DNA from 4 places in the Lysinibacillus sp. COL-1 genome. Region 4 is predicted to be linked to each of the others. Evidence: a T-box and tRNA genes for the amino acid it is inferred to sense, from the RefSeq annotation. Region 4 holds a T-box; the other regions hold tRNA genes.
What was found. The T-box of region 4 lies ahead of serS (serine--tRNA ligase). A T-box ahead of a tRNA ligase gene usually reads a tRNA of that ligase, here a tRNA-Ser.
Positions count from the first base shown of each region.

Region 1 (7,369 bases), on a different contig from region 4:
GAAAGCCGTTAGGTTAAGTTATTAAGGGCGCACGGCGAATGCCTTGGCACTAGGAGCCGAAGAAGGACGGCACTAACACCGATATGCTTCGGGGAGCTGTAAGTGAGCTTTGATCCGGAGATTTCCGAATGGGGGAACCCACTACGTTTAATCGCGTAGTATCTTGACGTGAATACATAGCGTCTTGAAGGCAGACCCAGGGAACTGAAACATCTAAGTACCTGGAGGAAGAGAAAGAAAAATCGATTCCCTGAGTAGCGGCGAGCGAAACGGGAAGAGCCCAAACCAAGAGGCTTGCCTCTTGGGGTTGTAGGACACTCAATACGGAGTTACAAAAGAGCGAGTTAGATGAAGCGACTTGGAAAGGTCCGCCAGAGCAGGTAAAAGCCCTGTAGTCGAAAGTTCGTTCTCTCCTGAGTGGATCCTGAGTACGGCGGAACACGTGAAATTCCGTCGGAATCCGGGAGGACCATCTCCCAAGGCTAAATACTACCTAGTGACCGATAGTGAACCAGTACCGTGAGGGAAAGGTGAAAAGCACCCCGGAAGGGGAGTGAAAGAGATCCTGAAACCGTGTGCCTACAAGTAGTTAGAGCCCGTTAATGGGTGATAGCGTGCCTTTTGTAGAATGAACCGGCGAGTTACGATTACGTGCGAGGTTAAGCTTTAGAAGGCGGAGCCGCAGCGAAAGCGAGTCTGAATAGGGCGAAATAGTACGTGGTCGTAGACCCGAAACCAGGTGATCTACCCATGTCCAGGGTGAAGGTAAGGTAACACTTACTGGAGGCCCGAACCCACGCACGTTGAAAAGTGCGGGGATGAGGTGTGGGTAGCGGAGAAATTCCAATCGAACTTGGAGATAGCTGGTTCTCTCCGAAATAGCTTTAGGGCTAGCCTCGTGATGAGAATACTGGAGGTAGAGCACTGTTTGGACTAGGGGGCCATCCCGGTTTACCGAATTCAGACAAACTCCGAATGCCAGATATTTATACACGGGAGTCAGACTGCGAGTGATAAGATCCGTAGTCAAAAGGGAAACAGCCCAGACCACCAGCTAAGGTCCCAAAGTAATCGTTAAGTGGAAAAGGATGTGGCGTTGCACAGACAACCAGGATGTTGGCTTAGAAGCAGCCATCATTTAAAGAGTGCGTAATAGCTCACTGGTCGAGTGACGCTGCGCCGAAAATGTATCGGGGCTAAACGATTCACCGAAGCTGTGGATTGACATCTACGATGTCAGTGGTAGGAGAGCGTTCTAAGTGCGTTGAAGTCAGACCGGAAGGACTGGTGGAGCGCTTAGAAGTGAGAATGCCGGTATGAGTAGCGAAAGACGGGTGAGAATCCCGTCCACCGTATGACTAAGGTTTCCTGAGGAAGGCTCGTCCGCTCAGGGTTAGTCGGGACCTAAGCCGAGGCCGATAGGCGTAGGCGATGGACAACAGGTTGATATTCCTGTACCACCTCCTCACCGTTTGAGAAATGGGGGGACGCAGTAGGATAGGGTAAGCGCGCTGTTGGTTATGCGCGTCCAAGCAGTAAGGCGTGTGTGTAGGCAAATCCGCACACTGTAACGTTGAGCTGTGATGGCGAGTCCGTATGGACGAAGTTCCTGATTTCACACTGCCAAGAAAAGCCTCTATCGAGGTGAGAGGTGCCCGTACCGCAAACCGACACAGGTAGTCGAGGAGAGAATCCTAAGGTGTGCGAGAGAACTCTCGTTAAGGAACTCGGCAAAATGACCCCGTAACTTCGGGAGAAGGGGTGCTCTTGAGCGTGCAAGCGCATGAGAGCCGCAGTGAATAGGCCCAGGCGACTGTTTAGCAAAAACACAGGTCTCTGCAAAACCGTAAGGTGACGTATAGGGGCTGACGCCTGCCCGGTGCTGGAAGGTTAAGAGGAGTGGTTAGCGCAAGCGAAGCTGCGAATTGAAGCCCCAGTAAACGGCGGCCGTAACTATAACGGTCCTAAGGTAGCGAAATTCCTTGTCGGGTAAGTTCCGACCCGCACGAAAGGCGTAACGATCTGGGCACTGTCTCAACGAGAGACTCGGTGAAATTATAGTACCTGTGAAGATGCAGGTTACCCGCGACAGGACGGAAAGACCCCGTGGAGCTTTACTGTAGCCTGATATTGAATTTTGGTACAACTTGTACAGGATAGGTAGGAGCCAGAGATCTCGGAGCGCCAGCTTCGAAGGAGGCGTCGGTGGGATACTACCCTGGTTGTATTGAAATTCTAACCCATGCCCCTTAGCGGGGCAGGAGACAGTGTCAGGCGGACAGTTTGACTGGGGCGGTCGCCTCCTAAAAGGTAACGGAGGCGCCCAAAGGTTCCCTCAGAATGGTTGGAAATCATTCGTAGAGTGTAAAGGCACAAGGGAGCTTGACTGCGAGACCTACAAGTCGAGCAGGGTCGAAAGACGGGCTTAGTGATCCGGTGGTTCCGCATGGAAGGGCCATCGCTCAACGGATAAAAGCTACCCCGGGGATAACAGGCTTATCTCCCCCAAGAGTCCACATCGACGGGGAGGTTTGGCACCTCGATGTCGGCTCATCGCATCCTGGGGCTGTAGTCGGTCCCAAGGGTTGGGCTGTTCGCCCATTAAAGCGGTACGCGAGCTGGGTTCAGAACGTCGTGAGACAGTTCGGTCCCTATCCGTCGTGGGCGTAGGAAATTTGAGAGGAGCTGTCCTTAGTACGAGAGGACCGGGATGGACACACCGCTGGTGTACCAGTTGTCTTGCCAAAGGCATCGCTGGGTAGCTATGTGTGGACGGGATAAGTGCTGAAAGCATCTAAGCATGAAGCCCCCCTCAAGATGAGATTTCCCATTACGCAAGTAAGTAAGATCCCTCAAAGACGATGAGGTAGATAGGTTCGAGGTGGAAGTGTGGTGACACATGGAGCTGACGAATACTAATCGATCGAGGACTTAACCAAAATGTTTGAACCATTCAATGAACCGTTTATCCAGTTTTGAAAGAACAACTCTTTCAAAAAAGAGAGCTTCAAGACACCATTTATTTTGAAGCTGATATAAAGGAACTTCTGCTAAGAACGCAACATCCATGTTGCAACGCAGAAGCCAGCACATCCATGTGCAAGTCTAGTGATGATGGCAAAGAGGTCACACCCGTTCCCATACCGAACACGGAAGTTAAGCTCTTTAGCGCCGATGGTAGTTGGGGGCTTCCCCCTGTGAGAGTAGGACGTCGCTAGGCATAATACCCAGGAGGATTAGCTCAGCTGGGAGAGCATCTGCCTTACAAGCAGAGGGTCGGCGGTTCGAGCCCGTCATCCTCCACCATATGCCGGTTTAGCTCAGCAGGTAGAGCAACTGACTTGTAATCAGTAGGTCGTGGGTTCGATTCCTATAGCCGGCACCATTTTTTTAGAGCCATTAGCTCAGTTGGTAGAGCATCTGACTTTTAATCAGAGGGTCGAAGGTTCGAGTCCTTCATGGCTCACCATTTTTAAATAATAATAAGCGGGTGTGGCGGAATTGGCAGACGCACTAGACTTAGGATCTAGCGCCGCAAGGCGTGGGGGTTCGACTCCCTTCACCCGCACCATTATTTCATTGCCAGATAAAAAAACTTATGCACATGCGGAAGTAGTTCAGTGGTAGAACACCACCTTGCCAAGGTGGGGGTCGCGAGTTCGAACCTCGTCTTCCGCTCCAAATGTGCCGGGGTGGCGGAACTGGCAGACGCACAGGACTTAAAATCCTGCGGTAGGTGACTACCGTACCGGTTCGATTCCGGTCCTCGGCACCATTTTTAATGCGCCCGTAGCTCAATTGGATAGAGCGTCTGACTACGGATCAGAAGGTTATGGGTTCGACTCCTGTCGGGCGCGCCAAAAAGAACGGGAAGTAGCTCAGCTTGGTAGAGCACTTGGTTTGGGACCAAGGGGTCGCAGGTTCGAATCCTGTCTTCCCGACCATTTCCAAAGAAATTATGGGGCCTTAGCTCAGCTGGGAGAGCGCCTGCCTTGCACGCAGGAGGTCAGCGGTTCGATCCCGCTAGGCTCCACCATAATAAATTAACCAGTATAAAGATCCTGGCGGCGTAGCTCAGCTGGCTAGAGCGTACGGTTCATACCCGTAAGGTCGGGGGTTCGATCCCCTCTGCCGCCATCTTAAAGGACCTTTAGCTCAGTTGGTTAGAGCAGACGGCTCATAACCGTCCGGTCGCAGGTTCGAGTCCTGCAAGGTCCACCATTTATATATTGCAACGGAGGTATACCCAAGTCTGGCTGAAGGGATCGGTCTTGAAAACCGACAGGCGGGTAACACCGCGCGGGGGTTCGAATCCCTCTACCTCCTCCAGTTTTAAATCTTTATAAATGGTGCTTTAAAAACTCGAAACCGTATAAAATTATCGCGGGGTGGAGCAGTGGTAGCTCGTCGGGCTCATAACCCGAAGGTCGTTGGTTCAAATCCGGCCCCCGCAACCAAATGGTCCCGTGGTGTAGCGGTTAACATGCCTGCCTGTCACGCAGGAGATCGCCGGTTCGATCCCGGTCGGGACCGCCATTATTTTCATAAGAAGATATGAAAAGCAAAAGAAAATAAGCTTAGCATGGACGAAATGGGTCAGTAGCTCAGTTGGTAGAGCATTAGATTGAAGCTCTAAGTGTCGGCGGTTCGATTCCGTCCTGACCCACCATTTATGCGGGTGTAGTTTAATGGTAAAACCTCAGCCTTCCAAGCTGATGTCGTGGGTTCGATTCCCATCACCCGCTCCAAGGGCCTATAGCTCAGCTGGTTAGAGCGCACGCCTGATAAGCGTGAGGTCGATGGTTCGAGTCCATTTAGGCCCATTATTATTCCGAAGTAGCTCAGTTGGTAGTAGCACCTGACTGTTAATCAGGTTGTCGCAGGTTCGAGTCCTGCCTTCGGAGCCATTTTTATGTGGGGAAGTACTCAAGAGGCTGAAGAGGCGCCCCTGCTAAGGGTGTAGGTCGGGTAACCGGCGCGAGGGTTCAAATCCCTCCTTCTCCGCCATTGGCCCGTTGGTCAAGTGGTTAAGACACCGCCCTTTCACGGCGGTAACACGGGTTCGAATCCCGTACGGGTCATACTAAAAAACAGTAGATGCACACGCATCTACTGTTTTTTCATATTCATAGATATAAATATTACTCTTGATTCAATGCATTTTCATCCATATAAACTACTTCCCAGATATGCCCATCTACATCCTGAAATCCCCAGCCATACATAAACCCATGATCTTGGGGTTCACTATAAGATTTACCACCGGAGGCCAGTGCCTTATTTACTAATTGATCTACTTGCTCTCGATTTTCAGCAGATAGACATAAAATTGCTTCTGCAGACGTAGCAGTATTTGTAATTTCCTTCTTACTAAACCCTTTGAATCGTTCTTCCACCATCATTAATGCGAAGATATTTTCACTAATAATCATTGAGGCTGTAGTCTCATCGCTAAATTGTTGATTGAACTCAAAGCCTAGTTCCTTAAAGAAGTTGATGGATTTGTTTAGATCTTTCACTGGTAAATTGATAAAAATATTTTTCGATTGAAAAGCCATTTATTTTCACCTCCAAATCGACAGTAGCATAGAGCATAAAGCCATGTCAATTTCAGCAATAGATGGATATTCTTTGATTGGATCGATGATGATGCATTTGAAAATGGCAGTTGTTTAAGCTATTCAAAATAGATGTTATATGAACATAAAAAGCAGAGACGTTTTTTTACACCATCTCTGCTTTTAAAGCAACCTAATTATCCTCGTGCTAGCATTCTTTCGAGAGAGCTAAGTGCTTCAGCTGTAGTATATTCATCTACTTGGATACGGTTATGTGGTTGCCCCTGCTCAATACTTTCTAAGCTCCACAACAGATGGGGAAGGTCAATGCGATTCATTGTTAAGCAAGGACAAAAATTTTCATTTAAAGAGATAATATGTTTATCTGGATGCTGCTTCATTATGCGATTGACAAGATTCATTTCTGTTCCAATAGCCCATGCCGATCCGCTTGGTGCACGATTGATTGTCTCAATGATGTATTTTGTGGAACCTGCATCATCAGCAGCTGCTACAACTTCACGACTGCATTCAGGGTGAACAATAATTTGCATAGTTGGATGTTCTTTGCGAACGACCTCCGTATGGTGAACCGTAAATCCTTCATGTACAGAGCAATGACCTTTCCATAGAATAACCTGAATGTTCTCAAGCGGCTCATTTGTTTCAAGTATATTCTTATGGGGATTCCAAACAGCCATATTTTTAAGTGGAATACCTAAATCATAGGCAGTATTTCTTCCTAAATGTTGGTCAGGTAAAAAGAAAATACGCTGTTTTTGTGTAAATGCCCATTGAACAAGCTCCTTAGCATTCGATGAAGTGACACAGGCACCACCATGTCTTCCCGTAAAGGCTTTAATGGCAGCAGTTGAATTGACATAAGTTAGCGGGATAATTGTATCACCAAAGAGTTGCTGAAGAATCGGCCATGCTTGTTCTGTTTGATAAATATCAGCCATATCAGCCATTGAACAACCTGCACGCATATCTGGTAAATAGACATGTTGCTGCTTCGTTGTCAGCATATCAGCAGTTTCAGCCATAAAATGCACACCGCAAAATACGATATGCTCAGCTTCCTTGTTTGCGGCAGATAATTGAGCTAACTGTAGGGAATCACCAGTTGCATCTGCAAATTGAATGACTTCATCTTTTTGATAATGATGTCCTGGTATAAATAGTTTAGATCCTAATTTTTGCTTTATTGATAAAATACGAGATTCCATTTCCTTTACGGATAATGCCCGGTAATGCTCTGGAAGTAGTGTCGTTTGTTGTAATAAACTAGTTATGGACAAGGGAATGATCTCCTTTCATTTGAACGAGTGCACTAATGTCAAAGGCTTTAACGGAATGCGTTAATGAACCAAGTGAAATAAACTGAACACCTGATTGTGCATAGGCCTTTAAATTTTCAAGTGTGATGCCTCCTGATGCCTCTGTCACAATAGAAGAAGGGACAGTGGGAAGCCATGCTCCTATTTCTTCTGGACTACGGTTATCAAACATAATAATATCTGCTCCAGCAATGATGGCTTCTTCTAGCTGGTCCTTTGTTTCAATTTCCACTTCGATTTTTACAGTATGACCGACTTTTGCTCTAGCAGCCTGAACAGCTTTTGTAATGCTACCAGCAAAGGCAATGTGGTTATCCTTTAGCATGATGGCATCATACAGGCCATTACGATGATTAAAGCCACCACCGATTCTAACAGCATATTTATCCAACATACGCAATCCAGGCATGGTTTTACGCGTATCACATATTTTCGCATGCGTACCAGCTGTTTCTCGAACGGCATGATGGG
Region 1 is NZ_JCAWSJ010000004.1:3,439,330-3,446,698, reverse strand. It holds rRNA gene AC6BKE_RS25320 (23S ribosomal RNA) at 12-2,939, shown strand; rRNA gene rrf (5S ribosomal RNA) at 3,105-3,220, shown strand; tRNA gene AC6BKE_RS25310 (tRNA-Val) at 3,231-3,306, shown strand; tRNA gene AC6BKE_RS25305 (tRNA-Thr) at 3,310-3,385, shown strand; tRNA gene AC6BKE_RS25300 (tRNA-Lys) at 3,394-3,469, shown strand; tRNA gene AC6BKE_RS25295 (tRNA-Leu) at 3,487-3,571, shown strand; tRNA gene AC6BKE_RS25290 (tRNA-Gly) at 3,607-3,681, shown strand; tRNA gene AC6BKE_RS25285 (tRNA-Leu) at 3,687-3,775, shown strand; tRNA gene AC6BKE_RS25280 (tRNA-Arg) at 3,784-3,860, shown strand; tRNA gene AC6BKE_RS25275 (tRNA-Pro) at 3,868-3,944, shown strand; tRNA gene AC6BKE_RS25270 (tRNA-Ala) at 3,961-4,036, shown strand; tRNA gene AC6BKE_RS25265 (tRNA-Met) at 4,064-4,137, shown strand; tRNA gene AC6BKE_RS25260 (tRNA-Ile) at 4,145-4,221, shown strand; tRNA gene AC6BKE_RS25255 (tRNA-Ser) at 4,237-4,329, shown strand; tRNA gene AC6BKE_RS25250 (tRNA-Met) at 4,383-4,457, shown strand; tRNA gene AC6BKE_RS25245 (tRNA-Asp) at 4,461-4,536, shown strand; tRNA gene AC6BKE_RS25240 (tRNA-Phe) at 4,594-4,669, shown strand; tRNA gene AC6BKE_RS25235 (tRNA-Gly) at 4,675-4,748, shown strand; tRNA gene AC6BKE_RS25230 (tRNA-Ile) at 4,750-4,823, shown strand; tRNA gene AC6BKE_RS25225 (tRNA-Asn) at 4,831-4,907, shown strand; tRNA gene AC6BKE_RS25220 (tRNA-Ser) at 4,917-5,007, shown strand; tRNA gene AC6BKE_RS25215 (tRNA-Glu) at 5,010-5,081, shown strand; gene AC6BKE_RS25210 (VOC family protein) at 5,142-5,558, opposite strand; gene nadA (quinolinate synthase NadA) at 5,756-6,859, opposite strand; gene nadC (carboxylating nicotinate-nucleotide diphosphorylase) at 6,846-7,369, opposite strand, start outside.
Region 1: it encodes a tRNA-Ser, which carries the amino acid that the T-box ahead of serS (serine--tRNA ligase) is inferred to sense. The anticodon was not compared.

Region 2 (7,369 bases), on a different contig from region 4:
TCCTAAACTTGCATCCTGTTCAGCTCCATGTGCAACAGCATTTTCTTCATTCCATGTTAAGCCTACTAATTTTACACCAGCATCTAGTACGGCTGTCAGTTTTGCTAAATCATCACCAATGGCATTGCAGCCCTCTAAGCTTAAAATAGCTCCTATCTCATGTGGAGCTATTCGGTCTAACTGCACCCAATCTGTTATATGCACCATGCCCTCTGTTTGTAAAACATGGGTATGAAATGCTTCAATTTGGCGCATGACCTCAAGAAATTGCAGATTTTGTGGGATTTCTGGGTCAATAAAGATGGCGAATACTTGAGCCTCTATTTGCCCTAATTGCAGTCTTTTTTGATTGGTATGAAGACGCTCATCCTCTGCAAAATTTGCCGTTTCAAGAGTTGTTAATTTTAAAAGCGCATCACAATGTAAATCAATAATCTTCATATCCTCACCTCTACAGCTATTATACTGCTTTCACGAGGAAAAACTTACTAAATTTTATCTTGCGGTGTATCGGAAGAGCCAAATTCCTCAAGTTCAATAAAATCATCAGATCTTGGTGTTGAAGATAGTACATCTTCTTCCACCGGTCGTAAATTTTCTTCTTTCTGTTCTGCATGCTCCACGCATGTCAGAGCTTGCGGCATAGCCTCTAAACGTCCTAATGGAATGTCTTCACCACAGACCACACATTTACCATAGGTTCCGTCTGCCATTGCTTGAAGAGTTTTTTTAATTTCCTCCGCATTGTCGCCAAGATGCTCATCCATAGCCATTTCTGTTAGCTGATCCGTTAAATCACTCGCATTATCAGCAGGATGATTATCATAATTAGATAGCTCTGTCGCTTGGGGACGCTCTGATTCCTCTAATCGTCGTTCAATTTCTTGCAATTCTTGCTCTAGTTGTCTTTTTAATTGTTGCATTATTTGTTGATCCAAAAAAATCTCCTCCTCATGCCTTCATTTTTTCCTAATTTACGATTTCTAAAACATGTCAGCATAAGGAAGACCTATTTATTTACTCGTGTAAGCTATGATTGCATCGTGTAAAAATTGTGCAGTTCCCTTTGCACCTCGCTCATCATAATAAGCCGTAAATCGTTCGTCAGCTATATACATTTGTGCAAGTCCTGCATGGGCCTCTTGAGAATATTCATTCCATGTAAAGCTTAGCCAGCGTTTATGCAATTCTGCCACTTCCATCGCAATGTCACTTGTAGGATTCCCGAGCTCCATAGCCTCTGCTAACCGCTCAAACATTTGCTGTTCTAGCTCTTGCATCGCCTGATATTGTTGCTCTGTCATATTCATAAGCTTAGCATTCGAAGCATCCACTGTGCCTTCTCCATATTTCGCACGAATTTCTTGTCCGTATTGCTTTTCATTATATTCGATTAACCTTTCTTTAAAACCTTTAAATTTTTCTTCATTGGACATCGGTTGTTCCCCCTCAATGGATTGTATTGTTTTTTCTACCGTCTGTAAGATTGTTACAAGCTGTTCCTGGCGTTGAAGCAAAGCTGCTCTATGTGTTTTTAGCGCCTCTGCATGTTGAAAATTTGGCGCCTTAATAATCGCTTGAATCGTCGCAAGTTTCATATCTAATGCACGATAAAATAAAATCTGCTGTAGCATATCGACCTCCAATTGGCCATAGAATCGATACCCTGCCTCATTTGTTCTGGCTGGCTTCAGCAACCCAATTTCATCATAATAACGCAATGTTCTCGTGCTAACACCCGACAATTGAGAAAGCTCCTGAATGGAATATTCCATGTGCTCACCTCCTCTAATGCTACTGTAAACTTTGACGCAACGTTAAGGTCAAGACAAAATAAAAAATATTAATCGAACTATAATCATCCTTTCAGAATATATAATTCCATAAAAATCTATAATCTGAGTTTTTATACACCGATATGAATAATAAATATTTCACAGGAACGTGATAGGATGAAGTGCCCAAATTGTCACCATAAGAGTCATACAAAACAAGTACTAACTTTGCCTTCTCCATCCCTCTTTACAGTATGCTTGACCAATTTGGATGGATTGCTAAGCCACTTTCAGCAAATGAAGTTCGTGCTGTTGCGAATGTTTATGAAAACAGTCAACTATCTATTATTGAAACAGAATCCACTAACGAAGCAGACGCTATACTAGCTGGTCAATTCGTGTAAGCATTCCGTTTGTATTATGAGATGGCACTCAATGAGGGTGATTTTTATTGGATTGCTGATATGCTTGCACTTGGCAGTTCAGCTTATCAAAAATTAGAGAAATATAGTAATGAAATTACATATTACTTCTATTTAAAACAATGGGGTATAAGATGTACAATTTTCAAATGGTCAATACTATGTGGATATGAACGAAACGTGTGATTTTTATGATGCACAAGAAAATTATCAATTCTATGATTGCTATAAGACCTATACTGTTACAATAGATGATTATGGTGCTTTTAAAATTGCCCATATTACTATTCACTAATAAGGTCTTTTACAATCGTAAAATAAGCAAGGAAAAAATAAACTATCGCGAGATACTCTTATTTCGCAATAGTTCGTTTCTTCTGCATTGTTTTGGTAGTTTAAAAATGATCCAGCTATCTTACTGTTCATTGATTCGCATATTTCCCATGCCACACTATGTGATGATAATTCTTTTTATCTGTGTCGCCCTCTGTATTAATAAACAACACCCTCGCATGTTCGTCTAGCTGTAGGTCGAGTATTAAATCTTTGTAGTGTTCATTAGTCATTAATTCATAAAAGCAACCAAACGGAGCCGCTCCTGATTCTCCTGCTATAATACGTGAGTCTGAAGCCAATGGATTTGCAAGAACGCGCATTCCTGTTGCTGCTATTTCTTCCCCACAGGAGATGCTTATTTTTATATGGGCTTTTAAAAGTTGCCAAGCCTGTGGATTAGGTTCACCGCAAGCAAGGCCCGCCATTATGGTTTTCATCTCTCCACCAACAGTTACATATTGCTCAGTACCTGCCTTAAAGCTCTCATAATAACAATTAGCAACATGTGGCTCAACTAACACAAATGTAATATCCTGCTCATAATATTGTTGTAAAAAAGCTACTACTGCCCCTGCAAATGACCCAACACCAGCTTGTAAAAATACATGTGTCGGAGCTTGCTGCATCTGTTCAACGATTTCATGTACAAGTGTTGTGTAGCCTTGCATAATCCATAATGGTATTTCTTCGTAGCCATCCCACATCGTATCCTGAATCAGGACCCAGCCATTTTCTTGTGCTAGCTGCGAGGAATAACGCACGGTTTCATCATAATTCATTGTCGTTATTTCAGCATAGGCTCCTTCTTTTTTAATATGCTGTAAACGTTCATCGGCACTGCCAGCTGGCATATATATTCGCGCTTGATACCCCAGTTCACGAGCCGCCCATGCCACACCACGACCATGGTTACCATCTGTTGTTGAAATAAAGGTTAAATTACCTATCTGCGCTTTTACTTCTGATGATTTTAATTGTTCAAACGATAGTTCCTCTATATTTTTCTGGAGTCTATTGGCAACATACTGCGCAATTGCATAAACTCCGCCTAATACTTTAAATGCGTTTAAGCCAAATCGATAGGATTCGTCTTTTACCAAAATTTTTTCTACACCCATCCATGAAGCAAGTGAATCAAGATGATGGAGAGGTGTCTTTTCAAATTGCTCATATGTACGTAGAAATTGCCCCACTTTCTTTACTTGTTCCAATGTAAAATATGGCAGTAAAGCTGTTCCGTCATTTGCTTTATCCAGCTGATTGTGCACCCACTTTAATTTTTCATTCATTCCTATCCCTCCTTTATCATTAGCTTAGTCCATCTAGCTTCAAAATACAAAATTATACAATACAGAACTTACATTTGTCTAAGTTCCTTGTTATGCGTTTATGATCCCCTACGGAAAAGGGAGAAAAATTTCTTAACTTCCTATATAATTAACAAGCCTTCACAGATTCGATGTTCTGTGAAGGCTTCATTTTTATAGTAACTATGTTATCAAATCAATTAAAAAGTGCAGTAGATGTAATTCATCTACTGCACTTAGTATGACCCGTACGGGATTCGAACCCGTGTTACCGCCGTGAAAGGGCGGTGTCTTAACCACTTGACCAACGGGCCAATGGCGGAGAAGGAGGGATTTGAACCCTCGCGCCGGTTACCCGACCTACACCCTTAGCAGGGGCGCCTCTTCAGCCTCTTGAGTACTTCCCCACATAAAAATGGCTCCGAAGGCAGGACTCGAACCTGCGACAACCTGATTAACAGTCAGGTGCTACTACCAACTGAGCTACTTCGGAATAATAATGGGCCTAAATGGACTCGAACCATCGACCTCACGCTTATCAGGCGTGCGCTCTAACCAGCTGAGCTATAGGCCCTTGGAGCGGGTGATGGGAATCGAACCCACGACATCAGCTTGGAAGGCTGAGGTTTTACCATTAAACTACACCCGCATAAATGGTGGGTCAGGACGGAATCGAACCGCCGACACTTAGAGCTTCAATCTAATGCTCTACCAACTGAGCTACTGACCCATTTCGTCCATGCTAAGCTTATTTTCTTTTGCTTTTCATATCTTCTTATGAAAATAATGGCGGTCCCGACCGGGATCGAACCGGCGATCTCCTGCGTGACAGGCAGGCATGTTAACCGCTACACCACGGGACCATTTGGTTGCGGGGGCCGGATTTGAACCAACGACCTTCGGGTTATGAGCCCGACGAGCTACCACTGCTCCACCCCGCGATAATTTTATACGGTTTCGAGTTTTTAAAGCACCATTTATAAAGATTTAAAACTGGAGGAGGTAGAGGGATTCGAACCCCCGCGCGGTGTTACCCGCCTGTCGGTTTTCAAGACCGATCCCTTCAGCCAGACTTGGGTATACCTCCGTTGCAATATATAAATGGTGGACCTTGCAGGACTCGAACCTGCGACCGGACGGTTATGAGCCGTCTGCTCTAACCAACTGAGCTAAAGGTCCTTTAAGATGGCGGCAGAGGGGATCGAACCCCCGACCTTACGGGTATGAACCGTACGCTCTAGCCAGCTGAGCTACGCCGCCAGGATCTTTATACTGGTTAATTTATTATGGTGGAGCCTAGCGGGATCGAACCGCTGACCTCCTGCGTGCAAGGCAGGCGCTCTCCCAGCTGAGCTAAGGCCCCATAATTTCTTTGGAAATGGTCGGGAAGACAGGATTCGAACCTGCGACCCCTTGGTCCCAAACCAAGTGCTCTACCAAGCTGAGCTACTTCCCGTTCTTTTTGGCGCGCCCGACAGGAGTCGAACCCATAACCTTCTGATCCGTAGTCAGACGCTCTATCCAATTGAGCTACGGGCGCATTAAAAATGGTGCCGAGGACCGGAATCGAACCGGTACGGTAGTCACCTACCGCAGGATTTTAAGTCCTGTGCGTCTGCCAGTTCCGCCACCCCGGCACATTTGGAGCGGAAGACGAGGTTCGAACTCGCGACCCCCACCTTGGCAAGGTGGTGTTCTACCACTGAACTACTTCCGCATGTGCATAAGTTTTTTTATCTGGCAATGAAATAATGGTGCGGGTGAAGGGAGTCGAACCCCCACGCCTTGCGGCGCTAGATCCTAAGTCTAGTGCGTCTGCCAATTCCGCCACACCCGCTTATTATTATTTAAAAATGGTGAGCCATGAAGGACTCGAACCTTCGACCCTCTGATTAAAAGTCAGATGCTCTACCAACTGAGCTAATGGCTCTAAAAAAATGGTGCCGGCTATAGGAATCGAACCCACGACCTACTGATTACAAGTCAGTTGCTCTACCTGCTGAGCTAAACCGGCATATGGTGGAGGATGACGGGCTCGAACCGCCGACCCTCTGCTTGTAAGGCAGATGCTCTCCCAGCTGAGCTAATCCTCCTGGGTATTATGCCTAGCGACGTCCTACTCTCACAGGGGGAAGCCCCCAACTACCATCGGCGCTAAAGAGCTTAACTTCCGTGTTCGGTATGGGAACGGGTGTGACCTCTTTGCCATCATCACTAGACTTGCACATGGATGTGCTGGCTTCTGCGTTCTTAGCAGAAGTTTCTTTATGTATCTTGTTTTGAAGTTGTTTACCTGTCCTTCAAGACAAGAATTATTGTATAACGTTTTCTCACATTGTGCAATACTTTTTTATAAAAAAAAGAAATTATTACTTTTTGAAGTTATTTTTGCTAAGTAAGAGAAAATATTGCCCTGCAAAATATTATAACAATTGTTGTTTCAAAAGAAAACAATTATTTTATTTCACCTATTTTCTTAGCTTATAATCTATTTCTAAACAAGGAAAGGGTATAGAAAACCCTTCACTTGTTGTTTCATTAAATAGTTAAAAGCTCTTGTTTCAATCTTAGAATTTCTTCAAATGTTGTGGAAGCTCCAAAAGATAGTCTAAAAAATTGGCGTGCTGCTTCCAAAGAGTAACCCATTGATAAAATGGCTTTCGTTCCAGATTCACTATGAATATCACATGCACTACCCGTCGAAATACAGATTCCTGCCTCATTTAACTTTAAAAGAACATATTGTCCCTCTATTTTATCCATCATTACGCCACAAATAGTAGGCAATTGTTGGTTACATTCTATTAATTGGCATGTTTCAGGCAAATTGTTTTTCAAAAATCTTCTTAAAGTCTCATAATGTTGTCTTTCATATTGATAGTTTTCAATTGCTGCCGCAAAGGCTACAATTGCTGGTGTATCTAATGTGCCGCCTCTTAAACCCCTCTCATGAGTCACACCCGGTGTTAAGGCAGGTACTCGGAGCGCAGGATTCAGATAGACAGCACCACACCCCTTTGGTCCACCTATTTTATGAGCTGAGATTGTGATGGCATCTACTCCACTTGGTATAGCAAGCTTCCCAAATGATTGTACACAGTCAATATGGCTGAAAACATCAGATTTTTTAGCCATCTCTATTATTTTCTCTACAGGCTGAATAGCACCAATTTCAGAATTGACATGTTGAATTGTAATCAAAGCCGTATCTTTGCGGATTGCTTGCTGTAATTGTTCAAGGTCAATCCATCCATCCATCTGTAAAGGCAATTTTGTCACTATAAAACCCATTTTCTCAAGCGTATTCAATGCTGCATGCACAGACGTATGCTCAGCTTGAGATGAAATAATGTGTTTTCCTTTTTTAGAGGCTAGCGCTAATGACAAGATAGCCAGGATATTTCCTTCTGTCCCGCTCCCTGTAAAAATAATACCGTCACTATTTACGCCTAAAGCATTGGCTACAACCTCTCTTGATTGCTGGACAAAATAATAGGCTTGTCCTCCTAAATCATGAAGACTTGCACTA
Region 2 is NZ_JCAWSJ010000004.1:3,429,901-3,437,269, forward strand. It holds gene AC6BKE_RS25065 (dipeptidase) at 1-441, opposite strand, end outside; gene AC6BKE_RS25070 (TraR/DksA C4-type zinc finger protein) at 489-938, opposite strand; gene AC6BKE_RS25075 (MerR family transcriptional regulator) at 1,014-1,775, opposite strand; gene AC6BKE_RS25080 (diaminopropionate ammonia-lyase) at 2,620-3,822, opposite strand; tRNA gene AC6BKE_RS25085 (tRNA-Glu) at 4,083-4,154, opposite strand; tRNA gene AC6BKE_RS25090 (tRNA-Ser) at 4,157-4,247, opposite strand; tRNA gene AC6BKE_RS25095 (tRNA-Asn) at 4,257-4,333, opposite strand; tRNA gene AC6BKE_RS25100 (tRNA-Ile) at 4,341-4,414, opposite strand; tRNA gene AC6BKE_RS25105 (tRNA-Gly) at 4,416-4,489, opposite strand; tRNA gene AC6BKE_RS25110 (tRNA-Phe) at 4,495-4,570, opposite strand; tRNA gene AC6BKE_RS25115 (tRNA-Asp) at 4,628-4,703, opposite strand; tRNA gene AC6BKE_RS25120 (tRNA-Met) at 4,707-4,781, opposite strand; tRNA gene AC6BKE_RS25125 (tRNA-Ser) at 4,835-4,927, opposite strand; tRNA gene AC6BKE_RS25130 (tRNA-Ile) at 4,943-5,019, opposite strand; tRNA gene AC6BKE_RS25135 (tRNA-Met) at 5,027-5,100, opposite strand; tRNA gene AC6BKE_RS25140 (tRNA-Ala) at 5,128-5,203, opposite strand; tRNA gene AC6BKE_RS25145 (tRNA-Pro) at 5,220-5,296, opposite strand; tRNA gene AC6BKE_RS25150 (tRNA-Arg) at 5,304-5,380, opposite strand; tRNA gene AC6BKE_RS25155 (tRNA-Leu) at 5,389-5,477, opposite strand; tRNA gene AC6BKE_RS25160 (tRNA-Gly) at 5,483-5,557, opposite strand; tRNA gene AC6BKE_RS25165 (tRNA-Leu) at 5,593-5,677, opposite strand; tRNA gene AC6BKE_RS25170 (tRNA-Lys) at 5,695-5,770, opposite strand; tRNA gene AC6BKE_RS25175 (tRNA-Thr) at 5,779-5,854, opposite strand; tRNA gene AC6BKE_RS25180 (tRNA-Val) at 5,858-5,933, opposite strand; rRNA gene rrf (5S ribosomal RNA) at 5,944-6,059, opposite strand; gene AC6BKE_RS25190 (cysteine desulfurase family protein) at 6,379-7,369, opposite strand, start outside.
Region 2: it encodes a tRNA-Ser, which carries the amino acid that the T-box ahead of serS (serine--tRNA ligase) is inferred to sense. The anticodon was not compared.

Region 3 (7,369 bases), on a different contig from region 4:
GGATCTTTCCAAAGTTAAATATTATTTCATGTCTGTTTTCCTCTTTAATCTCATTTTCTAGTGCACTTCTAACGGTGTCTCCTTCTAAATATGCCATTAAAGCCCATGACTGATTTTCTAATGGTTGTTCAATAAAATAATGCAACGTTGGAACTGGTAATGTAGATTTTGATAAATGTTTAAGGACAGTTGCTTCTTTCGTTAACCAGGAACAAAATTGTTTTCCTTTTGTTCTTTTTAAAACGAATATTCCTCTTTTAGAATTAAGAATTCCTACATCCGATGTATGTCCTTGTCTTGGAAAATAAATATGGATAACTCCTCCAACATACTCAATTATGTCTTTAGGTATTTCATTTCGTTGTATGGGATGCAAAATTTTCACCACCAATGCTACTTATTTTAATCAGCCTTTCTTTTTCCTCTAGTTTGATAAAGAACAGGATCTATATTACTCCACACATAAATTAATAAGTCTAAGTCTTTATTTCCTATATTAATCTTTTCCGTTTTTTCTAATCTAGCACCCAATCTCTCATAAAAACGCTTCGACTGATTACCCTCTAAAACCTCAACAAATATTTTTTCATAGCCTAATGCTTTCAACTTAGTAAACAATTTATTGACTAGTTTACTGCCTATTCCTTGACCCTGAAATGGGTCTAAAATGTAGATTGATGTTAAATCCCCAGACCCTTCAATTTCATTTTCAGCTCTCTTACCACCATCAGTAAATCCAATAATTTCCCCATTATTGTTTTCTGCAACAAAGACATAATGATCAACTTTAGAGATGTTCCTTACCCATAATTCTGTTCTTTGCTCATAAGACAATTTTTCTAAATACTCGGTAGGAAGAATATTTTTATAAGTATTCTTCCAACTATCTACATGAACTTTTGCTATGCCTTTAGCATCCGACAATTTTGCTTCCCTTATAATCATGTTCCACACCTACCTTCGTATTTACTGTTTATTCAATATGTATGTATGTATTTATATCCTCTTTTGGCATAAAAAATTTTAATCATTCACGCGAGGTTTAGAATGCAATATTATTATTGATGACAAATAAAAAAACGCTTCTTACACTAAGTAAGAAACGTTTCTATAGACAGTTTTAACATACTGTCTAGGATACCGGTGGTCGGGGTCGAACCGACACTCCAAAGGAACACGATTTTGAGTCGTGCGCGTCTGCCAATTCCGCCACACCGGCATAATGGAGATAAAAAAAATCGGATACACCGATTAGAGTTAAAATATGGAGGCGGCAACCGGATTTGAACCGGTGATAAAGGTGTTGCAGACCTGTGCCTTACCACTTGGCTATGCCGCCATCGAAGTTGGAGCGGAAGACGAGGTTCGAACTCGCGACCCCCACCTTGGCAAGGTGGTGTTCTACCACTGAACTACTTCCGCAAAATGGCTGGGGTACCTGGATTCGAACCAGGGCATGACGGAATCAAAATCCGTTGCCTTACCGCTTGGCTATACCCCAAAAGATAATTATATAAATGGGGCGACTGATGGGAATCGAACCCACGAGTGCCGGAACCACAATCCGGTGCGTTAACCACTTCGCCACAATCGCCATTATATTATAATTTTTATTAATTTTACTTTAAATGGGGCGACTGATGGGAATCGAACCCACGAATGCCGGAACCACAATCCGGTGCGTTAACCACTTCGCCACAATCGCCATAAAATTAATTGGCAGGGGCAGTAGGAATCGAACCCACACCAAAGGTTTTGGAGACCTCTATTCTACCGTTGAACTATGCCCCTATAATAATAAAACTGGTGGAGGGGGACGGATTCGAACCGCCGAACCCTAAGGAGCGGATTTACAGTCCGCCGCGTTTAGCCACTTCGCTACCCCTCCGGGAATACATGGTGCCGGCGATAGGAGTCGAACCCACGACCTACTGATTACAAGTCAGTTGCTCTACCAACTGAGCTACACCGGCAAAAAAACATGATGGGTCAGGACGGAATCGAACCGCCGACACTTAGAGCTTCAATCTAATGCTCTACCAACTGAGCTACTGACCCTTGTTATTAAAATAAATGGCGGTCCCGACCGGGATCGAACCGGCGATCTCCTGCGTGACAGGCAGGCATGTTAACCGCTACACCACGGGACCATTTGGTTGCGGGGGCCGGATTTGAACCAACGACCTTCGGGTTATGAGCCCGACGAGCTACCACTGCTCCACCCCGCGATAATCATATACTATTGTAAAAATAATGGTGGAGGATGACGGGCTCGAACCGCCGACCCTCTGCTTGTAAGGCAGATGCTCTCCCAGCTGAGCTAATCCTCCATCTGGGTATTTAAATGGTGACCCCTACGGGATTCGAACCCGTGTTACCGCCGTGAAAGGGCGGTGTCTTAACCACTTGACCAAGGGGCCAACTTTTGGAATAAATCAAAGTGCTGGCGGAGAGTAAGGGATTTGAACCCTTGAGACAGTGTTAACCGCCTACACGATTTCCAATCGTGCTCCTTCGGCCACTCGGACAACTCTCCAAGAATGGCTCCGAAGGCAGGACTCGAACCTGCGACAACCTGATTAACAGTCAGGTGCTACTACCAACTGAGCTACTTCGGAATAATTTTAGTATATAGCCTAGCGACGTCCTACTCTCACAGGGGGAAGCCCCCAACTACCATCGGCGCTAAAGAGCTTAACTTCCGTGTTCGGTATGGGAACGGGTGTGACCTCTTTGCCATCATCACTAGACTATTTGAAAGACAATACTTATTATAACATATTTTATCAAAATTACAAGTATATTATAATATTTTTTATTCTTTCAAAACTGGATAAACGTACATTGAATGGTTCAAACATTTTGGTTAAGTCCTCGATCGATTAGTATTCGTCAGCTCCATGTGTCACCACACTTCCACCTCGAACCTATCTACCTCATCGTCTTTGAGGGATCTTACTTACTTGCGTAATGGGAAATCTCATCTTGAGGGGGGCTTCATGCTTAGATGCTTTCAGCACTTATCCCGTCCACACATAGCTACCCAGCGATGCCTTTGGCAAGACAACTGGTACACCAGCGGTGTGTCCATCCCGGTCCTCTCGTACTAAGGACAGCTCCTCTCAAATTTCCTACGCCCACGACGGATAGGGACCGAACTGTCTCACGACGTTCTGAACCCAGCTCGCGTACCGCTTTAATGGGCGAACAGCCCAACCCTTGGGACCGACTACAGCCCCAGGATGCGATGAGCCGACATCGAGGTGCCAAACCTCCCCGTCGATGTGGACTCTTGGGGGAGATAAGCCTGTTATCCCCGGGGTAGCTTTTATCCGTTGAGCGATGGCCCTTCCATGCGGAACCACCGGATCACTAAGCCCGTCTTTCGACCCTGCTCGACTTGTAGGTCTCGCAGTCAAGCTCCCTTGTGCCTTTACACTCTACGAATGATTTCCAACCATTCTGAGGGAACCTTTGGGCGCCTCCGTTACCTTTTAGGAGGCGACCGCCCCAGTCAAACTGTCCGCCTGACACTGTCTCCTGCCCCGCTAAGGGGCATGGGTTAGAATTTCAATACAACCAGGGTAGTATCCCACCGACGCCTCCTTCGAAGCTGGCGCTCCGAGATCTCTGGCTCCTACCTATCCTGTACAAGTTGTACCAAAATTCAATATCAGGCTACAGTAAAGCTCCACGGGGTCTTTCCGTCCTGTCGCGGGTAACCTGCATCTTCACAGGTACTATAATTTCACCGAGTCTCTCGTTGAGACAGTGCCCAGATCGTTACGCCTTTCGTGCGGGTCGGAACTTACCCGACAAGGAATTTCGCTACCTTAGGACCGTTATAGTTACGGCCGCCGTTTACTGGGGCTTCAATTCGCAGCTTCGCTTGCGCTAACCACTCCTCTTAACCTTCCAGCACCGGGCAGGCGTCAGCCCCTATACGTCACCTTACGGTTTTGCAGAGACCTGTGTTTTTGCTAAACAGTCGCCTGGGCCTATTCACTGCGGCTCTCATGCGCTTGCACGCTCAAGAGCACCCCTTCTCCCGAAGTTACGGGGTCATTTTGCCGAGTTCCTTAACGAGAGTTCTCTCGCACACCTTAGGATTCTCTCCTCGACTACCTGTGTCGGTTTGCGGTACGGGCACCTCTCACCTCGATAGAGGCTTTTCTTGGCAGTGTGAAATCAGGAACTTCGTCCATACGGACTCGCCATCACAGCTCAACGTTACAGTGTGCGGATTTGCCTACACACACGCCTTACTGCTTGGACGCGCATAACCAACAGCGCGCTTACCCTATCCTACTGCGTCCCCCCATTTCTCAAACGGTGAGGAGGTGGTACAGGAATATCAACCTGTTGTCCATCGCCTACGCCTATCGGCCTCGGCTTAGGTCCCGACTAACCCTGAGCGGACGAGCCTTCCTCAGGAAACCTTAGTCATACGGTGGACGGGATTCTCACCCGTCTTTCGCTACTCATACCGGCATTCTCACTTCTAAGCGCTCCACCAGTCCTTCCGGTCTGACTTCAACGCACTTAGAACGCTCTCCTACCACTGACATCGTAGATGTCAATCCACAGCTTCGGTGAATCGTTTAGCCCCGATACATTTTCGGCGCAGCGTCACTCGACCAGTGAGCTATTACGCACTCTTTAAATGATGGCTGCTTCTAAGCCAACATCCTGGTTGTCTGTGCAACGCCACATCCTTTTCCACTTAACGATTACTTTGGGACCTTAGCTGGTGGTCTGGGCTGTTTCCCTTTTGACTACGGATCTTATCACTCGCAGTCTGACTCCCGTGTATAAATATCTGGCATTCGGAGTTTGTCTGAATTCGGTAAACCGGGATGGCCCCCTAGTCCAAACAGTGCTCTACCTCCAGTATTCTCATCACGAGGCTAGCCCTAAAGCTATTTCGGAGAGAACCAGCTATCTCCAAGTTCGATTGGAATTTCTCCGCTACCCACACCTCATCCCCGCACTTTTCAACGTGCGTGGGTTCGGGCCTCCAGTAAGTGTTACCTTACCTTCACCCTGGACATGGGTAGATCACCTGGTTTCGGGTCTACGACCACGTACTATTTCGCCCTATTCAGACTCGCTTTCGCTGCGGCTCCGCCTTCTAAAGCTTAACCTCGCACGTAATCGTAACTCGCCGGTTCATTCTACAAAAGGCACGCTATCACCCATTAACGGGCTCTAACTACTTGTAGGCACACGGTTTCAGGATCTCTTTCACTCCCCTTCCGGGGTGCTTTTCACCTTTCCCTCACGGTACTGGTTCACTATCGGTCACTAGGTAGTATTTAGCCTTGGGAGATGGTCCTCCCGGATTCCGACGGAATTTCACGTGTTCCGCCGTACTCAGGATCCACTCAGGAGAGAACGAACTTTCGACTACAGGGCTTTTACCTGCTCTGGCGGACCTTTCCAAGTCGCTTCATCTAACTCGCTCTTTTGTAACTCCGTATTGAGTGTCCTACAACCCCAAGAGGCAAGCCTCTTGGTTTGGGCTCTTCCCGTTTCGCTCGCCGCTACTCAGGGAATCGATTTTTCTTTCTCTTCCTCCAGGTACTTAGATGTTTCAGTTCCCTGGGTCTGCCTTCAAGACGCTATGTATTCACGTCAAGATACTACGCGATTAAACGTAGTGGGTTCCCCCATTCGGAAATCTCCGGATCAAAGCTCACTTACAGCTCCCCGAAGCATATCGGTGTTAGTGCCGTCCTTCTTCGGCTCCTAGTGCCAAGGCATTCGCCGTGCGCCCTTAATAACTTAACCAAGTTATTAAGCCTATAAAAAACTTAAAAAATAAATGTGTTTGTTACAATTTCAATGTCGTTTTATCCAGTTTTCAAAGAACAAAGCTACTGCCTGCTTATACATCTCGCAGCTTTGCGACGAAAGCGTAGCGACAGGAGCACATAATTAGAAGTAATTCATTCAAGAAGAATGAACCTTCAAAACTGAACGCAAAACGTAATCTTACAAACCCTAGGTTTGTATTCCGAAATAATCCTTAGAAAGGAGGTGATCCAGCCGCACCTTCCGATACGGCTACCTTGTTACGACTTCACCCCAATCATCTATCCCACCTTCGGCGGCTGGCTCCAAAAGGTTACCTCACCGACTTCGGGTGTTACAAACTCTCGTGGTGTGACGGGCGGTGTGTACAAGGCCCGGGAACGTATTCACCGCGGCATGCTGATCCGCGATTACTAGCGATTCCGGCTTCATGTAGGCGAGTTGCAGCCTACAATCCGAACTGAGAACGACTTTATCGGATTAGCTCCCTCTCGCGAGTTGGCAACCGTTTGTATCGTCCATTGTAGCACGTGTGTAGCCCAGGTCATAAGGGGCATGATGATTTGACGTCATCCCCACCTTCCTCCGGTTTGTCACCGGCAGTCACCTTAGAGTGCCCAACTAAATGATGGCAACTAAGATCAAGGGTTGCGCTCGTTGCGGGACTTAACCCAACATCTCACGACACGAGCTGACGACAACCATGCACCACCTGTCACCGTTGCCCCCGAAGGGGAAACTATATCTCTACAGTGGTCAACGGGATGTCAAGACCTGGTAAGGTTCTTCGCGTTGCTTCGAATTAAACCACATGCTCCACCGCTTGTGCGGGCCCCCGTCAATTCCTTTGAGTTTCAGTCTTGCGACCGTACTCCCCAGGCGGAGTGCTTAATGCGTTAGCTGCAGCACTAAGGGGCGGAAACCCCCTAACACTTAGCACTCATCGTTTACGGCGTGGACTACCAGGGTATCTAATCCTGTTTGCTCCCCACGCTTTCGCGCCTCAGTGTCAGTTACAGACCAGATAGTCGCCTTCGCCACTGGTGTTCCTCCAAATCTCTACGCATTTCACCGCTACACTTGGAATTCCACTATCCTCTTCTGCACTCAAGTCTCCCAGTTTCCAATGACCCTCCACGGTTGAGCCGTGGGCTTTCACATCAGACTTAAGAAACCACCTGCGCGCGCTTTACGCCCAATAATTCCGGACAACGCTTGCCACCTACGTATTACCGCGGCTGCTGGCACGTAGTTAGCCGTGGCTTTCTAATAAGGTACCGTCAAGGTACAGCCAGTTACTACTGTACTTGTTCTTCCCTTACAACAGAGTTTTACGAACCGAAATCCTTCTTCACTCACGCGGCGTTGCTCCATCAGGCTTTCGCCCATTGTGGAAGATTCCCTACTGCTGCCTCCCGTAGGAGTCTGGGCCGTGTCTCAGTCCCAGTGTGGCCGATCACCCTCTCAGGTCGGCTACGCATCGTCGCCTTGGTGAGCCGTTACCTCACCAACTAGCTAATGCGCCGCGGGCCCATCCTATAGCGACAGCCGAAAC
Region 3 is NZ_JCAWSJ010000003.1:553,733-561,101, reverse strand. It holds gene AC6BKE_RS07150 (phosphotransferase family protein) at 1-385, opposite strand, end outside; gene AC6BKE_RS07145 (GNAT family N-acetyltransferase) at 403-945, opposite strand; tRNA gene AC6BKE_RS07140 (tRNA-Leu) at 1,139-1,219, opposite strand; tRNA gene AC6BKE_RS07135 (tRNA-Cys) at 1,266-1,339, opposite strand; tRNA gene AC6BKE_RS07130 (tRNA-Gly) at 1,348-1,422, opposite strand; tRNA gene AC6BKE_RS07125 (tRNA-Gln) at 1,427-1,501, opposite strand; tRNA gene AC6BKE_RS07120 (tRNA-His) at 1,519-1,594, opposite strand; tRNA gene AC6BKE_RS07115 (tRNA-His) at 1,630-1,705, opposite strand; tRNA gene AC6BKE_RS07110 (tRNA-Trp) at 1,718-1,791, opposite strand; tRNA gene AC6BKE_RS07105 (tRNA-Tyr) at 1,805-1,888, opposite strand; tRNA gene AC6BKE_RS07100 (tRNA-Thr) at 1,898-1,973, opposite strand; tRNA gene AC6BKE_RS07095 (tRNA-Phe) at 1,986-2,058, opposite strand; tRNA gene AC6BKE_RS07090 (tRNA-Asp) at 2,075-2,150, opposite strand; tRNA gene AC6BKE_RS07085 (tRNA-Met) at 2,154-2,228, opposite strand; tRNA gene AC6BKE_RS07080 (tRNA-Val) at 2,255-2,330, opposite strand; tRNA gene AC6BKE_RS07075 (tRNA-Glu) at 2,346-2,420, opposite strand; tRNA gene AC6BKE_RS07070 (tRNA-Ser) at 2,445-2,536, opposite strand; tRNA gene AC6BKE_RS07065 (tRNA-Asn) at 2,542-2,618, opposite strand; rRNA gene rrf (5S ribosomal RNA) at 2,635-2,750, opposite strand; rRNA gene AC6BKE_RS07055 (23S ribosomal RNA) at 2,863-5,790, opposite strand; rRNA gene AC6BKE_RS07050 (16S ribosomal RNA) at 6,033-7,369, opposite strand, start outside.
Region 3: it encodes a tRNA-Ser, which carries the amino acid that the T-box ahead of serS (serine--tRNA ligase) is inferred to sense. The anticodon was not compared.

Region 4 (7,369 bases):
AACATTAAATAAAAGAGGGCCGGATGATGAAAATATTTGGTGTAGTGAGCATATTGCATTTGGCCATCGACGATTGGCAGTTATCGATCTAATTGGCGGCAAACAGCCAATGAAAAAAATACATGATGGCGTAAACTATGTCATTACATACAATGGCGAACTTTATAATACGGAAGAGTTACGTAAAGAACTTTTAAAAAGAGGCCACAGCTTTACAACACATTCAGATACGGAAGTGTTATTAACTGCCTATATTGAATGGAAAGAAAAATGTGTAGATTTTTTAAATGGCATTTTTGCCTTCGGTGTTTGGGATGAGCAAACACAATCACTATTTTTATGCCGAGATCGATTAGGTGTGAAACCTTTGTATTATACAGAGCAACAAGGCGGTGTGCTTTTTGCATCTGAAGTGAAGGCCTTGTTGGCACATCCCATGGTTCAAGCAAGTGTAAATGTGGAAGGATTGGCAAGTATGATGGCTGTAGGGCCCTCTAGAGCACCAGGCAAGACACTTTTTCAAAATATCGAGGAATTAAGACCGGGATATGCTATGCGGTTTTCCAGAGAAGGCTTGAAAAAGTGGCCATATTGGCAGCTACAAAGCCAAAGGCATGAAGAAACATTAGAGGAAACTACTGAGCATGTTCGTTTTTTATTGACGGATGCGATTGAACGTCAGCTTATTTCAGATGTACCTATTTGTACATTTCTTTCAGGTGGACTTGATTCCAGTATCATTACCGGTATTGCAGCAAATAGATTTCAACAACAAAATCATAAATTGCATACATTTTCTATCGATTACGAAGATAATGAACGTTTCTTTAATCCACATGCTTTCCAAACATCAACGGATACGTATTGGATTCAAAAAATGACGGATACTTTCCAGACAACACATCATGCAGAGGAAATCACGCAACAGCAGTTAATTGATTTATTAGTAGAGTCAGTGATCGTCCGGGATTCTCCTGGAATGGCAGATGTCGACTCATCGTTATTATGGTTTTGTCGAGAAATAAAAAAAGATTTTACTGTAGCATTATCAGGAGAGTGTGCAGATGAAATTTTTGGTGGATACCCATGGTTTCAAGAAAAAACTTCAGGTTTTCCTTGGATTCGTTCATTGTCTGAAAGAGGTGGATTACTTCAAGAGAAGTGGGATAAAAAATTAAAAATTGAGTCCTATGCACATCAACTCTACACACAAACAATGGCTGAAGTACCGTTGTTAGATGGAGAAAGTCCGGCAGAAGCAAGACATCGAGAAATGTTTTATTTAAATATGCTCTGGTTCATGCAAACATTGTTAGAAAGAAAAGATCGTATGAGCATGGGGGCAAGTTTAGAGGTGCGTGTTCCTTTTGCAGATCATAGGCTTGTGGAATATGCTTGGAATATTCCGTGGGAAATGAAGAATTTGGATGGAATAGAAAAAGGATTACTTCGAAAATCGATGGCACACTTATTACCTGATGAAGTGTTGTATCGTAAAAAGAATCCTTATCCTAAAACGTACCACCCTGTTTATACAGCAGGTGTTCAAAAATGGTTGAGAGAAATCCTTCACGATAAAAATTCAATTTTACATGAACTATTTGAACGACAAAAGCTTGCAGAGTTAATTGAATCGGGAGGTAGCTCTTTTAAAATTCCATGGTATGGGCAATTAATGGCAGGGCCTCAGCTTTTAGCATATTTAGGGCAAATTCATACATGGTTTGAACACTATCAGATTCAATTGATTGAAACGTAAAAGAAAATGACCTATCTACTAACTAGTAGACGGGTCATTTTTTTCTATTTCCCAACAATCCATCAGCTGTTCAATGGATTGTTCAATTGTTTGAACAGGTATTCCACCAAAGCCAAGTAAAAATTGAGCATGTGAAGATTCATAATGGTCTAGTCTATAAGCAGATAACGGATAAATACCAATCTCCGCTTGAGAAGCAAGTTGCTGTAATTGTTTTTCTGATAAAATGTGCTGTACTTCTAATAAAATATGCATTCCAGCTTGTTCACCAGTTATTTTAATCGCTGAAGAATATTTTTCTAAAAAGGAGGTTAGCTTATCATGTTTTTTTCGATAAACTTTACGCATTCGATTGAGGTGCTTTGCAAAATGCCCGTCTCGCATAAAATTTGCCACGATATGCTGATCGAAGCGAGGTACAGTAGATGAATAATAATTAAAGACATCGTTATATGTGGCAAGTAGTTTAGGTGGAAGTACAAAATAAGCTACTCGCAAGGATGGCATTAATGACTTTGTAAAAGTACTCATGTAAATCACTGTATCATTTCGATCTAAGGCATGTAGTGCAGGAATTGGTTTTCCAGCATAACGAAATTCCGAATCATAATCATCTTCAATAATATAACGTGAGGAGCTCTGAGCAGCCCAGTTTAAAGCTTGTGCCCGTCTAGTGGCAGATAATACCGCACCGGTAGGAAATTGGTGTGAGGGTGTAATATAAACGACATTAGCGCTCGTTTTTTCAAGCTCATGAATAATAATTCCCTCTTCATCCACTGCAATCGGATAGACTTTTCGCTTATGCTGCGAAAACATACGATGCACGGCTGGGTACCCTGGGTTTTCTAGGGCAAAGCAGGTATCGTCGTTAAAAAGACGTAGGATCATAGGCAGAAGCTGTTCAGTACCAGAGCCAATTACGATTTGCTTTGGATGACAGACAACACCGCGTGATTGATATAGATAATTTGCAATCTCTGTACGTAAAGAAAGTTCACCTTGAGGTTCACCTGTTAATAATAATTCTTTTGAGGTATCGTCAAAAAGCTCTTTCGCATACTTTCTCCATGTTTGAAACGGAAAGGCATCGATATCAATAGAACCAGGATTAAAATCAATTTTGTATGTTTTTTTCTTAGGATGCTCATTGACGGAGGTTACATTGTCTTGCTGAATGTAGGGTAGTTCATCTATTTCTTCAACAAAGTAGCCAACCCGTGATTTAGACATAATATAACCTTCAGCTAATAGCTGTGCATAAGCAATTTCAATTGTTGTTTGAGAAATATTTAAAAAATCGGATAATTTTCTTTTTGACGGTAATTTTTCTCCTACCATTATTTTCTTGGAAATAATAGCATCCTTAATACCGTTATAAAGCTGATCATAAAGCGGTTTATTACTATCTCTTTCAAGCTGAAATAAAAGCATATCCATGTTGTATAACCTCCTGACCTTATGATTATTTTAAAAACTGGATATTTTTATATGGTCAATTTCTATTATACTAAACTTCATCATAAAGGTGGAGGTTAGAAAATGAAACAAACAGGTACAGAGTTAGTAAAACGTGGAATGGCAGAAATGCAAAAGGGCGGCGTTATTATGGACGTCATTAATGCAGAGCAAGCAAAAATAGCAGAAGCAGCAGGCGCTGTAGCCGTTATGGCATTAGAAAGGGTACCTTCAGATATTCGTAAGGCAGGTGGCGTTGCACGTATGGCTGATCCTCGTATTGTGGAGGAAGTAATGGCGGCTGTAACCATTCCTGTTATGGCAAAGGCACGTATAGGGCATATCGTTGAAGCACGCGTTTTAGAGGCAATGGGGGTTGATTATATTGATGAAAGTGAAGTTTTAACACCAGCAGATGAAGAATACCATTTATTAAAAAGTGATTACACAGTACCGTTTGTGTGCGGCTGTCGTGATTTAGGTGAAGCAGCCCGTCGTATCGGAGAAGGCGCGTCAATGCTACGAACAAAAGGTGAACCAGGAACAGGGAATATAGTGGAGGCAGTTCGACATATTCGCAAAGTAAATGCTCAGGTACGTAAAGTAGTGGGTATGACAGAAGATGAATTAATGACGGAGGCAAAATTACTGGGGGCTCCTTTCGAATTATTAAGAGAAATTAAACGTCTTGGTCGTTTACCAGTAGTAAATTTTGCGGCAGGTGGTGTTGCTACGCCAGCCGATGCTGCATTAATGATGGAGCTTGGAGCTGATGGCGTTTTCGTGGGCTCTGGTATTTTCAAATCCGAAAATCCAGAAAAATTTGCACGTGCTATTGTGGAGGCGACTACCCACTATAAAGACTATAAGCTAATTGCTGAAATATCTAAAGAGCTCGGTGTACCAATGAAGGGTATTGATATTGCACAGCTTGGGCAAAACGAGCGTATGCAAGAGCGAGGCTGGTAAAATGAAACGAATTGGTGTTTTAGCATTACAAGGAGCAGTCCGTGAGCATGTCCAAATGTTAGAAGGGCTTGATTGTGAAGCGATTTTAGTAAAACAGAAGAAGGATTTAGTGAATCTCGATGGACTTGTACTACCTGGTGGGGAAAGTACGACAATGCGAAAATTGCTGGACCGTTTTGACCTACTAGAGCCAATCCGTGAACTTGCACAGCAAGGTTTACCGGTATTTGGGACATGCGCAGGATTAATTTTATTAGCCAATCAATTAGTGGATGACGAACCGCATTTAGCAGTTATGGATGTGACGGTAGCAAGAAATTCATTTGGACGTCAGATAGATAGCTTCGAAGTTCAACTGGATATTCCTAAAATAGGTGCACGTATTCCAGCAGTTTTTATTCGTGCACCTCATATTGAAGCGGTAGGTAAAGATGTTGATGTTCTCGCTCAGCATGACGGAAAAATAATTTTGGCGCAAGATGGTCATTTATTAGGTTGTTCGTTTCATCCTGAATTAACAGCAGATAAGCGAATTCTTGAATATTTTGTCTCCTCTATGGTATGACTTGCAAAATTTGTTTTCATATAGTACAGTATGGTTAAAATTTAAATAATTGAACACGATGATGGGAAGTAGTAGCAAGCACGTTTTTTTTAGAGAGTCAGCGGTTGGTGGAAGCTGATAAAAGCACTTGTGAATCCGTCCTGGAGTTGCACAGTCGAAGTGAGTGAAGTAGGCTGTAGCCGGCTGAAATGCCGTTATAAAATAAGTGGATTAGGCATACGCCTAGTCAATTAGGGTGGCAACGCGGGTAGCTCTCGTCCCTTTCCAGGGATGAGGGCTTTTTTGTGTTTATTTTGATGCAACAATTTCCCATCATTAAAGAAACTATTGGAGGTATGAATATGTTAGATATTAAACGTGTACGCGATAATTTCGCGGAAATTAAAGAAATGCTATTAACACGTAATGAAGATTTAGGTAACTTAGATGACTTTGAAGGCTTAGATGCAAAGCGTCGTGAATTAATTGCTAAAACGGAAGAATTAAAAGCAGAACGTAATAAAGTATCTGAACAAATTTCACTTATGAAGCGCAATAAGGAAAACGCAGATGAAGTCATTGCTCGTATGCGTCAGGTAGGCGATGAAATTAAAGAATTAGACAATCAATTAAATGATGTAGAAGAGCGCTTTAAAGATATGATGATGCGTTTACCAAACATTCCTCATGAATCTGTACCAGTAGGCACAACAGAGGACGACAATGTTGAGGAATATACTTGGGGTGAAATTCCAGCATTTGATTTTGATATTAAAGCACACTGGGATCTAGCGACAGATTTGAAAATTGTGGATTTTGAACGTGGCGCAAAAGTAACAGGTAGCCGTTTCTTATTCTACCGTGGTCTTGGAGCTCGTTTAGAACGTGCATTAATGACGTTCATGATGGATTTACATGCAGAAGAGCATGGCTATGAGGAAATGCTACCACCTGTCATTGTAAATCGTGATAGCTTAACAGGTACTGGACAGCTTCCAAAATTCGAGGAAGATGTATTCAAATTAGAAGAAACTGATTATTTCATGATTCCAACAGCAGAGGTTCCAGTAACGAACTTCTATCGTGATGAAATATTACCAGCTGAGGCTTTACCACAAGGTTTTGCTGCGTACAGTGCATGCTTCCGCTCAGAGGCAGGTTCTGCAGGACGTGATACACGTGGTTTAATCCGTCAACACCAATTCAATAAAGTAGAACTAGTTCGTTTTGTAAAACCAGAGGAATCATACGAACAGTTAGAGCTATTAACAGGTCATGCTGAAAGAGTACTGCAATTATTAGGATTACCATATCGTAAACTAAAAATGTGTACAGCCGATTTAGGCTTTACTGCAGCGAAGAAATATGATTTAGAAGTGTGGATTCCAGCACAAAACATGTACCGTGAAATTTCTTCTTGTTCTAACTTTGAGGATTTCCAAGCACGACGTGCAAATATCCGCTTCCGTCGTGAACCAAATGCAAAACCAGAGTATGTTCACACATTAAATGGTTCAGGTCTTGCCATTGGTCGTACAGTTGCGGCTATCCTGGAAAACTATCAACAAGCTGATGGAAGCGTAGTGATTCCTGAAGTTTTAAGACCTTATATGGGTGGTAAAGACGTAATCGCACCAAAATAAAAAACAAATAAAGGCTATTTTAGACCATCCTTTAGGGGAGAATCTAAAATAGCTTTTTTGCTTTTCCAAAATTGAAATCTCCCATGAAAGGTTTTGTAATTTTTTATAATCTAGCAAATTTAAATATATTAATTAGAAAGTGGCTTAACACCTGAAACAAGTACCGTTTTTGAAGTCATGCAATCAGGGAAATCCGTTTTAACCTATGGGCAACAGCTTACAACATTAGATGGTTTTAATTATTTATCGCTAAACTTATCCCATTATGGAGCAATGGAAAGCTATGGAGGTAATTGAATTCTCAAAGCATTTTTATGAAAGTAAGCAATTAAAATACTTAGATAATTTCCTGGGACATAAACTATCTTGAGATAATCATACGGCTTATCGTCTAGAAAGTTTCATTACGACTAACACTGAAATGAAGTCTCAACTTGAAAAGGCCAGTCTTAGCGCAAAGAAAAATGCTTCGATTTTATTAACAGGGGAACTAGAACAGAGAAAGATTTTATAGCACAAGTTCTTCATAATGAAAGTGGATGCTATACTAAGTAAATGAAGAAAGAAAAGGACAGTTACAGGAAGCTAATGGTGGAACGTTACTCATTGACCACCAGATGTATCTTTACAAGCAAAGTTATATCGAAGGTGAATGTGTTTTCAGACGATTAACTATTTAACCTTAATGTTCATTACCTATGAAGATGCTGTTGCTGCTACGACACAGTTCATATATATTGCTATTACTCTGAGGATAAAAAAGAAGGTGTCTCATTAGGAGGCACCTTCTTTAATTGATAGTCTCATTTTCCGAAGCTATACGTGCTTTTTTCTCAGCTTTTTTACGCTCTCGTAAAGCTTTAAAAAAATCGGTTAAGATTTGTCCACATTCATCTGCTAAGATTCCTTCAGATACTTCACATTCATGGTTAAAGCGTGCATCGTTTAATAAACGATAGAGTGAATCTACACAGCCTGCTTTGATATCTCTTGCAC
Region 4 is NZ_JCAWSJ010000002.1:402,479-409,847, forward strand. It holds gene asnB (asparagine synthase (glutamine-hydrolyzing)) at 1-1,759, shown strand, start outside; gene pdxR (MocR-like pyridoxine biosynthesis transcription factor PdxR) at 1,778-3,199, opposite strand; gene pdxS (pyridoxal 5'-phosphate synthase lyase subunit PdxS) at 3,302-4,186, shown strand; gene pdxT (pyridoxal 5'-phosphate synthase glutaminase subunit PdxT) at 4,188-4,751, shown strand; T-box leader at 4,801-5,016, shown strand; gene serS (serine--tRNA ligase) at 5,093-6,373, shown strand; gene tadA (tRNA adenosine(34) deaminase TadA) at 7,164-7,369, opposite strand, start outside.